Regions from separate parts of the Geomicrobium sp. JCM 19037 genome, predicted to be linked through region 1. Evidence: riboswitches for the same ligand, from Rfam matches in the RefSeq annotation. Region 1 holds a riboswitch; each other region holds the start of a gene.
What was found. Region 1 has a riboswitch for thiamine pyrophosphate ahead of thiT (energy-coupled thiamine transporter ThiT). Riboswitches for the same ligand answer to the same signal wherever they lie in the genome.

Region 1 (4,192 bases):
AGTTTAAGACCGTCCAAACCAAGAACATTCGTAATTTCATGGGCATCAAAAAAGCCACTCGTTGTGCCTTTTGGCAATACTGCCCTCGCAAATTGCGCCGGGGTAATTTGACTGCTTTCAATGTGACAATGCCCATCAATAAAGCCTGGGGATAAGTATTTTCCATTTGCATCAATCACTTCTGTATCGTCACCAACTGTGTGATCAGCGTTTTCCCCAACATATGCAACCCTAGACTCACATACCGCCACATCTGTATTTTCTAAGATTTCACCAGATACTACGTTGATGAGTTTGGCGTTTTTAATGACAAGTGTTGCTTTTCTTTCTCCTCGTGCCGTTTCATTCAATGGCACAAGGCATTCGAACTGAGGCTTTCGTTCGTACACTTCGCTTCCTCCTTACGTTGGTTCGGGAGGGGTCAAACGTTAAATGTCATGACCCACTCGCGAAGAACCTTTCCATGAATTGTAAACGAACTGAGCAAATAATGCACGGGGTGATTGTTGCGATAAAATGCCATCGACGGGTTATCGACGAGCGCCTCAACCGCATACGTATGCCAACCTTGTCGTTGAAACTCCGTTTTAGCCGCCTCTAGTAGTTGGGCGCCGATGCCTCTTCGTTGATAAGATTCTAATAAGTATAAGGCGTACACTTGTCCATCCGCCGCATAACGCTCAGAACGCCCATAATGGACAAAGCCTACGATCTTCCCCTCTTCATTCGTGGCTACCTTCGTATTGTTCACCTCTGTAATGATCTTTACCCAATGTTCTGTTCTCGTTGTTTCATCCAACTCATCAAGATAAGTTTGTGGAACAATACCCCAGTATGTTGTTTTCCAACTTTGCACATGCACGTGCGCGATGCCCCGGGCATCTTCTACTTTTGCTTTGCGGATGACCATGTTTCACCCTCCAACTGTTGTAATTTAGGTATGAATTGACGCCAAGATGAAAACTGGAAATGTGCGTCACTATCCACTTGTTCGTTCGTTTTCCAAGCCGCTTTCAAGCCCTTGTTACGACTTCCGATAATATCAGTGTCGTACTGGTCCCCAACATACAAGGCTTGTTCAGGCTGTACGTTCAACTGCTCTATACCTAATGCGAAAATTCGGGCATCCGGCTTTCTTAAGCCAACCTCATCTGAAATGATCACTGATTCAAAATATTCATTAATACTTAAAGAATTGAATACCGCTCGTTGAAAGCCTTTCTTTCCGTTTGAGATGATTCCGAGTTTATAATCCTTTGCCTTTAATTGTTCCAGTGTGTGCTCAACGTCAGGATACAGCTGTGCGAACCTCGGAAACAGAGTAACATAATCGGCTAGTAGTTGTTGAGGGTCTAATGGCAACTGATATTCTTTGACTAACTGCTCATATACCTCATCCTTCCAGCGCATCCCCTCATTGTCCAATTCGACAAACCTATTCAGATCGACATTCATTGAGAAACGCTCGCATTGATCTCGAAAAAAAGTTACCAATGATTTCGGTCGGTTATGTAATGTGCCATCTAAGTCAAACAAAATTGCTTTATGCATACGTGACCTCCCCAAAAACAGCTTGGCTTTCATTGTACTATAAGATATACTATATTCGTCTGAATATTATCAACCACTAGGGGTGTCGCAAGACTGAGAGGGACTCGTTCCCGACTCTTAGAACCTGATCTGGGTAACACCAGCGTAGGGAAGTGGGAGAGCACATTACGACGTTTAATGTGCGGACCTGCATCCCCCTGTGGAAACAAAAAGGGGATTTTTTTATGCAACAAGAACGTTAATCATGGTGGAAACAGCGCTCATGGTCGCACTCGCGCTCATCTTAGACCGCATTGAGTTTGCGGGTCCGTGGGTCATGGGAGGCTCGATCTCCCTTGTTATGTTGCCGATCTTTGTCATGGCATTTCGGCGCGGCTTAAAAGTTGGTCTGATGACAGGGCTACTCGTTGGTGTCATTAAGTTAATCTTAGGAAGCTCGATGATTCACCCCATCCAATTTCTATTAGACTATCCAGTTGCCTTTACCGTATTAGGACTGGCGGGTGCATTTGCTTTCAGGAACAAAAAAGGAGAACTAAACATCCGATGGGCACTGTTCGGCCTTTTCTTTGCATCATTTTTCCGTCTCGTCGCCCACATCATCTCCGGTGGAGTTTGGTTTGGCGAATATGCGCCAGAGGGATGGAACGTCTGGCTCTACTCAGCTATTTATAATACTTCATACCTTGTGCCAGAAACACTCATTACATTTGGTGTGATTCTTCTTATTGCAAAAACTCAACCGGCATTTTTCAAACTTAAAAACCGACCCGCTCGATTAAAGTCTTCGGTCGTTTCTTAAAAAAGAAAAAAGGGGGGGATGAGCGCATGCTCATCCCCCCTTTTTTCATATGCACAATTAGTTCACGATAAAACCGCCACGGAACGGATCATTCGGATCCATTAATATATTCTGGAAACCATTGATAAACGCTGTTCCTTCTACTTCCGTTCGAACCGCATCCATTTCACCTAACTTGACGCTCTCAAGCGCTCGTCCAGTAAACGTACCTCCGACAAACCCTTCACTTACAATTTCCTCGCCAATTTTCATCTCGCCTCGTCCTACCATGCGAGCAACCATTGCTGTCGTACCTGTTCCACCTGGTGAACGATCCGCTTGTCGATCACTAAATACATGAACATTTTTATACGTAGCTTCCTCAAGTGTCGGTTCGCCAAAGAAGGTAACAATATCAATGTAATTGATATAATCTTTTGTTGGGTGTTGTACACTTACCTTTTGATTTACCGCTTCTTTAATTCTTCTAGCGTATTCTTTCAACTGCATACCGTTGGATACATGAATTTTCGTATCTAGCTGTGCGATGTCCACCCAGGCAAAGTAGTTGCCCCATAACTAATATCTGTTTTGATCGTACCTAAGCCTTCGACCTCTACTTCAAGATCTTGATGTTCTAGAAAGCCAGGGACGTTTTCAAAACGAACACTTTCTGCACGGTTATTTTTCATTTTTACTTTTGGATACACAAGTCCAGCCGGTGTTTCCAATACGAGAGATGTTTCTTCTCCTGTTACTTCAACCATTCCAAGTTCAACAATCGCCGTTGAAACACCTATCGTTGCGTGACCACACATATTTAAAAAGCCAGTGTTGTCCATATAAATGACACCGAAGTCAACATCTTCCCTAGTGGGTGGTAACAAGACTGCCCCAAACATGTCTCGATGGCCTCTAGGTTCCTGAATAATTGCATTTCTTAACCACTCAAAGTTAGCCGCCATGTAGTCTCGTTGTTCAGCAACCGTTTCCCCTTTTAACTTTAATAAACCACCATTAATGATTCGAGTTGGCTCCCCAAACGTATGTGTTTCAATTGTTTGCACCATTCTGTTAAAAATCATTCGATCGTCTCCTTTAGATAAAATAGTATGTGTGTGCCAACTTGACGAAGCCCCATCAGCACATTAATCAATGAGTAAATTCGGAATATAGAGCATAAATCCGGAAAATAAATCATGAAAAATAACACAATTAATAACACAAGAATGTACCAGACGTTATATTTACTCGTCTCCCACATCGTCGCCTTCGCTAAAGCAGTCGTAATATACAAACCACTTGCAACAGGAGGCGTTTGTTGGCCAATTGACCACACGATCAGAACAACCATAGCAAACTGCAACGGATCAACGGATACTGCATCAGCAAGAGGCAAGAATAGAGGTACGATGACGAGTACCATAACCGTACCGTCAAACACTAACCCTCCAAGAAATAGAATTAAACTAGTAATTAACATTACGGCAATTGGATCATTCGCAAATTGAAGCAACGGTTCCATCATCTGGTGACCCACACCTAAACCTGCAAAAGCAAAACCGAGCAACCCTGCGCAGGCAACGATGAACATGACAAAAGCCGTTGTCCGCACACTATCTTCAATGGCTACAAAGAAATCTTTCATGCTCATTTCTCGATAGATGAGTGCAGCTACAATCCCTACAAAAACAGCGATAGCCGCGGACTCGGTCGGTGTGGCAACTCCAGTAAGGATACTTCCAAGAATAATTACAGGAACGAGCAATGCAGGGATGTTTTTCAGTAGCTCAATGCCCACATTCTCAACTTTTACAGACTTCTCAATAATTTCTCCTTTTTGCTTGGCAGACAAAAAGT
Region 2 (4,192 bases), on a different contig from region 1:
GAGACCACCTTTCGTTTTCGTAAATTATCTCATTAGATGCTAGACCCGTAAACGATATGCAAAACATTTCGAAACTTCGCTTCGGATCAATTCGTAGTAAGGACAAACACTCAAGGAGGCCATTTCATGATTTATCTCGTTCGACATTGTCGTGCAACCGGGCAAGAGCCCGATGCACCGCTCACCAAAGAAGGTGAACAACAGGCGAAGAATCTCGCTGCATTCTTTCATAAAAAAGAAGTTTCTCACATTGTAAGTAGCCCTTACACGCGGGCGACGGCGACGATTGCACCGTTTAGTGCTGCGAGCGGCGTTCCGGTACAAACCGATGAGCGACTAAGAGAGCGGGTACTAAGCGAAGAACCGATGGACGAGTGGCTCTCCCCGTTGGAGCGGAGTTTTCAAGACCCGGACTACACGTGCGTTGGTGGTGAATCGGCTAGAGACGCACTTACGAGAGGTCGGGCTGTGCTGGACAGCCTTCCAAAGTACACGGTTGTTGTGAGCCACGGCAACCTGTTGGCCCTTCTATTAGGGTTCGGTTTTGATGAGTGGAAGCAAATGAAAAACCCCGATGTGTTTGTGTTAGATGCGGGTCGTGTCGAGCGAGTAATCCCGTTTTAATAGACTCATCTGCACAATATCAAAATACTCTCCATTTCGATAGACGGCTTCGCGCTTTATGCCTTCTCGTGTGAAGCCGAGCTTTTCATATAGTTGTAATGCGGCAGTATTAAATTCAAACACTTGCAAATGCAAACGATGCAGGTTCATTTCCAAAAAGCTATACGCTAGGAGGAGACCGAATGCTTCACGTCCATACCCTTTGCCCCAGTAGTCTTTGTCCCCAATATCAATGATGCATTCTGCGTTACGGTTTTTCATATCAATTCCGATCAGTGACGTAACACCGATCGCCTCATTACTCACGCGATCAACAATGATATAACTCTTTGAGTGCGACGAACCTAGCATGACTTGCTTGACAAACTGTTCGGTTTCCTCAAGCGTATACACATCTAAATAAGGATTCGTCGTTTTCATTACATCCAAATCGTTGCGCCAACGGTGGTACTGTTTGGCGTCGCCCTCCGTCATTTTCCGCAGTCTCACTCGTTCAGATTTTAACATGCGATCCGCTCCTTTTCTGTCATTATGTATAGGCGTTTTACTTCTCTGGCATCTGATAAGAGGCCGATCTGGCGACTCACTGCTCAGGCGCTCAAATATGTGACTCACCACTTCTTGTGCTCGCTCCGTTGTTTCGTACTTCCCGAGCGTACTGCTCCATTCCGAAAACGAACCTTTGCCGAGTACACCTTCTACATATTTTCCTTTGACGGTAATCTGTTGTACATGGAGGATGGATTTCTTATTTTGAGACTGGATCCACATGTCTTTTCTCCTCTCTCTCTACGTGACGTTTGACGAACAATTGTCTTCATTGATAAGATAACATAAAGATACTTGATTTATAAAAAAGCTACTAGGGGTGCCCGCATACGGCTGAGATGAGGAAACTCAAACTCTTGAACCTGAACTGGTTGATACCAGCGGAGGAAAGTAGAATGTGTGACCATGCATGGTACCTACTATGTGACATTCGTCGATCTTTTCTCCAAAGAGGTCGGCTTTTTTGTGTATACAAAAGTAGGAGCGTGAGACCGATGTCTTGGCACTTAGTAACTGACGCACAACTTCCATTTCATATGCAAATACGCATTCTTAAACAATGCGTTCCTCATATTACGACGATTCACGTGAGGGACAAACAAGCTTCATTGCAACGTTTGAAACAACAGATTGACCATATGCTTCGCTTAGGGCTTAGAACAGACCAAATGATCTTGAACACACATGCCGAAGCTGCTGCAGCTTGGGGGCTAAAAGGGGTGCACTTGCCCGCAAGCAGCGCCTATCGTATTCGTGAGCTTAAAGCGAAACATCCAGATTTGATAGTGGGTGCGTCTGTCCACGCTAAAGACGAAGCACTCACACAAGCTGAAGAAGGGGCAGACTACCTTTACTTCGGTCACGTCTTCGAAACGAACAGCAAACCGGGAATCACCCACGAGGGTTGGCACAGCTAGAAGATATCACACAACACATGAGCGTACCTGTCTATGCGATTGGTGGGATTACACCTGAAAACTTACAAGACGTACAAAAAGCTGGAGCCTCTGGTGTTGCCATCATGTCCGGAGTATGGTCATCCGAAAACCCTCGAGTGGCTTCCCAAACTTATGAACAGTACGGGAAGGATCGTGCGACACATGATGCATCCAACGTATGACCTGCTTATTGTCGGGGCAGGCATCATTGGCTTATCCACCGCTTATTATGCAGCCAATCACGGGCTGAAAACGGCGATCATCGACCGAGCTCAGCCGGGTTCTGGCACAACAGCTGCCGCAGCCGGAATGCTCGGAGTGCAAGCAGAGTTAGAAGGGCCGTCCGAACTTTATCCGCTAGCCAAACAGAGCCGCGAACTATACGCGCACCTGAAAGATGAATTGGCTGAACTTACCGGTACAGACATTGGCTGGACGCGCTCTGGCGCACTCAAACTGGCCTTTGATCAAACCGAAATGACGCTCCTGAAAGACATCCATTCGTGGCAAAAGCGCGAAGGGGAACACGTTGAGTATGTGGACCAAGAAACATTGCAACGCATCGCACCTGCTACCTCACCCGAAGCGATCGGAGGATTGCACTTCCCAAACGAGGCGCATATCCAACCCGCTCAAACCGCGCGGCACTCACACAAGCCATCGTCTCAAAAGGCGTCGACCTGTACTTGGACACAACCGTCATCAAACCGCTCATTAACGGTGTAGAGAGACATCTGGCACCTTGCACGCCGACCAGCTCGTCATTGCCACAGGCGTAGACACCTTGCCCGAACTGGATGCTCTTTGGGACGTGCATCCGATAAAAGGGGAAATCGTGAAGGTAATGACCGATCGAGCAGCGGTGCAACAGACCCTCTTCTATAAAGGAATGTACGTTGTTCCAAAACCAGATGGGGAGCTAATTCTCGGGGCGACGTCCGAAGCCTCGCGCAACCGAGACGTCACGGTGCACGGCGTTCAACAATTGCTCAGTCAAATCACAACGCTCATCCCTTCTCTAAAGCATGCGAAAATTACGAACATGTGGGCAGGACTTAGGCCACAATCGACAACAGGCCTTCCTTTCATCGGTCCACACCCCGCTCAACAAAACTGTTGGCTTGCTGGCGGACACGGGCGCAACGGCATTCTACTCGCACCGATCACCGGCAAGCAAATCGTACAACAAATCATGCAAGATTCTGTTGCGTTGCCAACATTTCAACCGAAATATGGAGGATCCCACATGGAAGTCACCATCAACCAACAAAAGCGTGAACTGCCAAACCACGTGACCACTATTGAGCAGTTGCGTGAACATTTCGGACTGCAAAACACGGTCGTCATGATCGAGCATAACGGCGCGGCACTATCTGTCGACGAGCAAAACGATACGCATATTACTGCAGGTGACCAGATTGAGATGGTTCGCTTTGTAGGAGGAGGATAAACGATGTTAACGATCGGAAACTACACATTCACGTCGCGTTTATTATTAGGTACAGGGAAATATCCAAATGCCGATATTCAAAGGGAAGCCGTCAAAGCATCTGAAACGAACGTGCTCACATTTGCGCTAAGCCGCATTGACCTAGACAATATCGGACCTGATCCGATTGAACAATTGGACCGGAATGACTTTACACTTTTGCCAAACACCGCAGGCGCAAAAACAGCTGAAGAGGCGGTTCGATTAGCTCGCCTCGCGAGGTCTTCAGGCATTTGTGACATGATTAAAGTCGAAGTGATTGGTGACCCACCAACGCTATTGCCCGACCCCGTTGAAACGTTAAAAGCTACCGAGATTTTGCTAGCCGAAGGATTTACCGTACTCCCGTATCTGTCAGATGACCCGATGCTCGCACTTCGAGCTGAACAACTCGGTGCACATGCAATCATGCCAGGCGCTTCGCCAATTGGGAGTGCCTTGGCATCACCAACCCGTACAACTTGCAACTCATTATCGAAAAAGCAAACGTTCCGGTCATTGTTGATGCCGCGTCGGCGCCCCACATGATGCAGCCGAAGCGATGCAATACGGAGCGGATGCGGTGCTGTTGAACAGTGCGGTGTCAAAAGCG
Region 3 (4,192 bases), on a different contig from region 1:
TCTGCTAGGCCATACTCAACAACGAAGGCAAGGGACATCCCCTTGCTGTTCATCGTTAGAAAGGAAGCAATCCTCATGAATTTACAAATCCAATGGAAGATCTTCATCGCAATGGCACGGGCAAATGTCCTCGGATATGGTGGGGGACCCGCGACGATCCCACTCGTACATAAAGAAATCGTCGAAAAATATCGCTGGATGGACGATGAAGAATTTACAGAGGTGGTCGCGCTCGGAAACACACTACCAGGCCCAATCATTACTAAACTTTGTGGGTATGTCGGCTATAGAGTAGGCGGGATTGTCGGTATGATAAACGCCGTGTTAGCCACAGTCATGCCGACTGCCATCATTATGCTCATCCTTGTTGGTACACTGACAACATTTAGGGAAACACCGATCGTTCAAGGCATGACGAATGCAATTATGCCAATTGTAGGCGTGCTCTTGCTATCCCTAACATACAACTTTTTAAAACAATCCACACAGAAATCCGGATTCTTCCTGACCATAGTTTTGACGGTCATCAGTCTATTATTATTTGAATGGCTAAATTTGCATCCCGCAATTCTTATCGTTTCATTGATTGCGATTGCCTTCGCACAGAAACCGAAACCACAACCTGCTAGAAAAGAGGAGGCGTAATCAATGCTCACGGACTTATGGAACTTATTTCTTGCCTTTTTCATACCGGGCATCGTTGGTTACGGTGGCGGTCCAGCATCCATTCCACTCATTGAACATGAAGTTGTACATCGTTACGGTTGGATGAGTACTCAAGAGTTTGGCGAAGTTCTCGCGCTCGGAAACGCCATTCCAGGACCGATTGCCACAAAAATGGCCGCTTTTGTCGGTTGGGAAGTCGCTGGTGTTCCCGGCGTTCTCGTTACCCTGCTCGCAACGGTCGGTCCGTCGCTTGCGCTCATGATGCTTTTAATGAGTATCCTACTGAAATTTAAAGACCACCCCCGAGTGAAAAACATGACGAACTATATCCGTGCACCGATTGCGGTTCTCCTCGGCGTACTTACGTATCAGTTTTTCTTCATGTCTTGGGAAGGGAATGGGATGTGGCAAACGGTGCTCTTGGTCGGCGCTGCACTATTACTCCTAGAGAAATTTAAGGTTCACCCTGCGATCGTCATCGTAAGTTCGCTTCTGTATGGTGCGATTTTCTTATCATAAATAAAAATGGGTAATATGAACTATAATAAAGGTTGGTTTAATTGGTATTTTATGGTAAATAATCCCTCCTCAATTCGTTTTGATTTTCAGACTATTGTATGGTTTAATAGAAAGTGAGTAAGCCATTCTTGAATATATTTTTATTCACTAGGGGAGCCGGCACCGGCTGAGAGAAGCAATGTTTCGACCCTTTGAACCTGATCTGGATTATACCAGCGTAGGGAAGTGGAGCTTGTTTTAACCATGCTCTGTTTTCTATGCAGAGCTTTTTTTATTGCTCTCATAGAGAACCGAACGCCGGTGCCTCACTGTGAATCAAAACACTTATGGAGGGATTTTGTAATGTCATTTACTGAAGAATTACGTAAAGAATGTGCCCTGTTTTTGAAGCGATCTTTGAGCATCCGTTCGTGCAAGGCATTGGAAACGGCAACCTTCAACCCGGTCAACTGACCCATTATGTAAAACAAGACTTTGAATATTTGAATACGTTTATGCAAATTTACGGACTGGCGATCAGCCGCTCAGAACGAAGAGAAGATATGCAATTACTAAATGAACAAATTTCTTTCGTACTCAATGATGAAGTCCATCCGCACAACAATTTCTGTCAAGTTGCTGGTGTAAACTACGAAGACTTGCAGTATGAGCTCTCGCACCAACCGCTCATCACTATACTCGGCACATGTTGGATGTGGCTCACCGAGGGTCGTTTGGCGAAATGATTGCCGTCCTCCTTCCTTGTCCTTGGACGTATTACGAAATTGCGGTTCACTTGGACAAGACGAAACAGCCGGGTAAAAACCATCCTTTTTATGATTGGATCTCTTTTTATAAAGAAATGGGTGACAGCGTTACGATGGCCTTTCGTAATCGTCTTGATGAATACGCCAAGACCGCTACCGATGAAGAAAAAACAAGGATGCGTGATGCCTTTCTAAAGAGCTGTCAATTGGAATGGCAGTTCTGGCAAATGGCGTTTACCGAAGAAAAGTGGCCCGTACAAATATAATTGAGGAAAGCCAGAATGGGTAATGTACCCATTCTGGCTTTTTGCGAGCACTCAAATCCGACCGACTCATTCTACTCCGATTACGCAAGGGGGAAGGGACGCTTCTACGCGAGATTCTTGCGTTTTTGCGGCCGTTTCGGTGATGTGCACGTTTTCGACGCCGGTGTGCACATTTTCGACACCGATGTGCACGCTTTCGACAATGCGCCCCGCCGCAAATGAACCGCCCTTTACTTTGCCCCGTTCGTCTTATTATTTTTTCTCCAGTAAATAAAAATAGCAAGCCCTAATAGAAGTAAGGGGATGAGCACTGGAGACAGACCAATGACGAATACCACCACGCCTGAGACGATTGCATGAGCACGTTAATCGTGTCGGTAAACATATTCGACGCTTGCCCCCAGGTGTTTAAAGAGGTTTGATCGGTCAACGTTGACCCTGCGGTCTCGCGCACGTTAATATTCACCAATGCGTACGTCACTTGATGGTCTAAATAATTCATGCGACCTTGAATTGTTTCAATTTGCTCTTGCGTGTCCGCCAGATCATCCGAGATAGAAAGCAAGTCTTCTGTCGTATCTGCATCTTCCATAAACACGAGCAGCCGTTCTTCAACAGCTTCGTGCGACCGAAGTCTTGACTCTAGATCGACGTACTCTTCTGTCACGTCTTCACCTGTCGTCATTCGGTCGACGACTTGTAAACTAAGGGACTCTATCTGATCCAAAAAGGGTGTAAAGTTCTCTTCAGGCACGCGCACAGCAAACGTCCCGCTCATTTCACCGTCTCCTGCATCTTGGACAGACGACTCCACAACAAAGCCATTCATTTCTTCAATGGATTGCTGAATCTGGTCTTGAGCTTCTTGAAACCTTTCAACATCAATTGTGAGGTGACCATTATATACGATCATTCGCTCTGCCGTATCAATCGCTTCCACTTCCGCTTCATTTGCAGCCGAGTCGTCTAACGTTTCCCCCTCGTCCAACTCCACCTCCGACTCAGCATGATCTTGAGCAACATCTGCCCCGCTATCATTTCCTTCTTGAGAAAGATCTGCCGCTTCGTCATTTTGGTTATCACTACACGCAACAACAAAGGCGAAAAATAGAAAAACGAGCATGATTTTATAATTCATCTTTTGACCCCCTTCTCTTTCCTTCTTTGTCGTTGCCCACCATTATTTGTTTCAATTATTTGAAAATATGTAAAAAAACCTAATAGGGGAAAGCTCCCCTACCAGGTCTTTACGTTTACGCTTCAGGTCCTTCAAAACGAAGCAATCGGTCATCTTCATCGATTGGGTCGCCTCGTCCATCCGTATTGTTCGTAATCACATAAAACATGTTCTCGTTTTCGTCATATACGACATCACGCCAGCGTCCTTCTCCTTCAAGGATTGTATCTGTTGTGTTGTCGTCCACATCAAAGCGAATCAACTGTTCACCGGCAAGCGCAGCTACATAAAATGATTGCTCACCAACCATCGCAGCTCCTGACGGAGCCCACGTCTCTTCACCAGAGTTCATGACTGCCGTTTCCATACCTTCTTCGGTTTCATCACCAACAATTTCTGGCCACCCATAGTTGTTTCCAGGTTCAATGTGATTGATTTCGTCGTTCGCCGTAGGACCATGCTCTGTACTAAACAGTCGGTCATCATCTGTCCAATCCAACCCTTGTGGATTTCGATGACCGTAAGAATAGACGTAAGAGTCATCAAATGGATTATCTTCGGCTACCGTGCCATCGAGGTTCATTCGCAAAATTTTACCCGCTAAGCTGTCCGTGTCCTGGGAAAGCTCTGGATCTTCCGCATCACCTGTCGTTGCATACAAATACCCATCTGGTCCGATCGCGAGTCTACCGCCGTTGTGCGTCGTCGCTCCTGGAATGTCTTCTATCAAGACATCCGTTTCTTGCCATTCATCACCGTCACGTTCAATCTCAACAATCCGATTATAAATGCCATCAGTGGCTACATACGTATGATAG

Region 2: linked by a shared signal. The riboswitch ahead of JCM19037_RS30335 (thiamine phosphate synthase) and the one ahead of thiT (energy-coupled thiamine transporter ThiT) in region 1 are both predicted to bind thiamine pyrophosphate.
Region 3: linked by a shared signal. The riboswitch ahead of tenA (thiaminase II) and the one ahead of thiT (energy-coupled thiamine transporter ThiT) in region 1 are both predicted to bind thiamine pyrophosphate.

What each region holds. Positions count from the first base shown of each region.
Region 1 is NZ_BAWZ01000005.1:134,380-138,571, reverse strand. Features, by position in the region: partial or broken gene ade (adenine deaminase) at 1-389, opposite strand, end outside; gene JCM19037_RS04705 (GNAT family N-acetyltransferase) at 422-910, opposite strand; gene JCM19037_RS04700 (HAD family hydrolase) at 886-1,551, opposite strand; TPP riboswitch at 1,620-1,719, shown strand; gene thiT (energy-coupled thiamine transporter ThiT) at 1,796-2,353, shown strand; partial or broken gene JCM19037_RS26720 (proline racemase family protein) at 2,411-3,402, opposite strand; gene JCM19037_RS04685 (TRAP transporter large permease) at 3,414-4,192, opposite strand, start outside.
Region 2 is NZ_BAWZ01000044.1:10,226-14,417, reverse strand. Features, by position in the region: gene JCM19037_RS19095 (histidine phosphatase family protein) at 127-624, shown strand; gene JCM19037_RS19090 (GNAT family N-acetyltransferase) at 586-1,131, opposite strand; TPP riboswitch at 1,479-1,579, shown strand; partial or broken gene JCM19037_RS30335 (thiamine phosphate synthase) at 1,569-2,293, shown strand; gene JCM19037_RS28825 (FAD-binding oxidoreductase) at 2,274-2,837, shown strand; partial or broken gene JCM19037_RS29040 (FAD-dependent oxidoreductase) at 2,851-3,285, shown strand; gene thiS (sulfur carrier protein ThiS) at 3,304-3,561, shown strand; partial or broken gene JCM19037_RS19070 (thiazole synthase) at 3,565-4,192, shown strand, end outside.
Region 3 is NZ_BAWZ01000047.1:15,380-19,571, reverse strand. Features, by position in the region: gene JCM19037_RS19675 (chromate transporter) at 76-645, shown strand; gene JCM19037_RS19670 (chromate transporter) at 649-1,185, shown strand; TPP riboswitch at 1,325-1,426, shown strand; partial or broken gene tenA (thiaminase II) at 1,528-2,197, shown strand; gene JCM19037_RS19660 (DUF4349 domain-containing protein) at 2,484-3,335, opposite strand; gene JCM19037_RS19655 (sorbosone dehydrogenase family protein) at 3,451-4,192, opposite strand, start outside.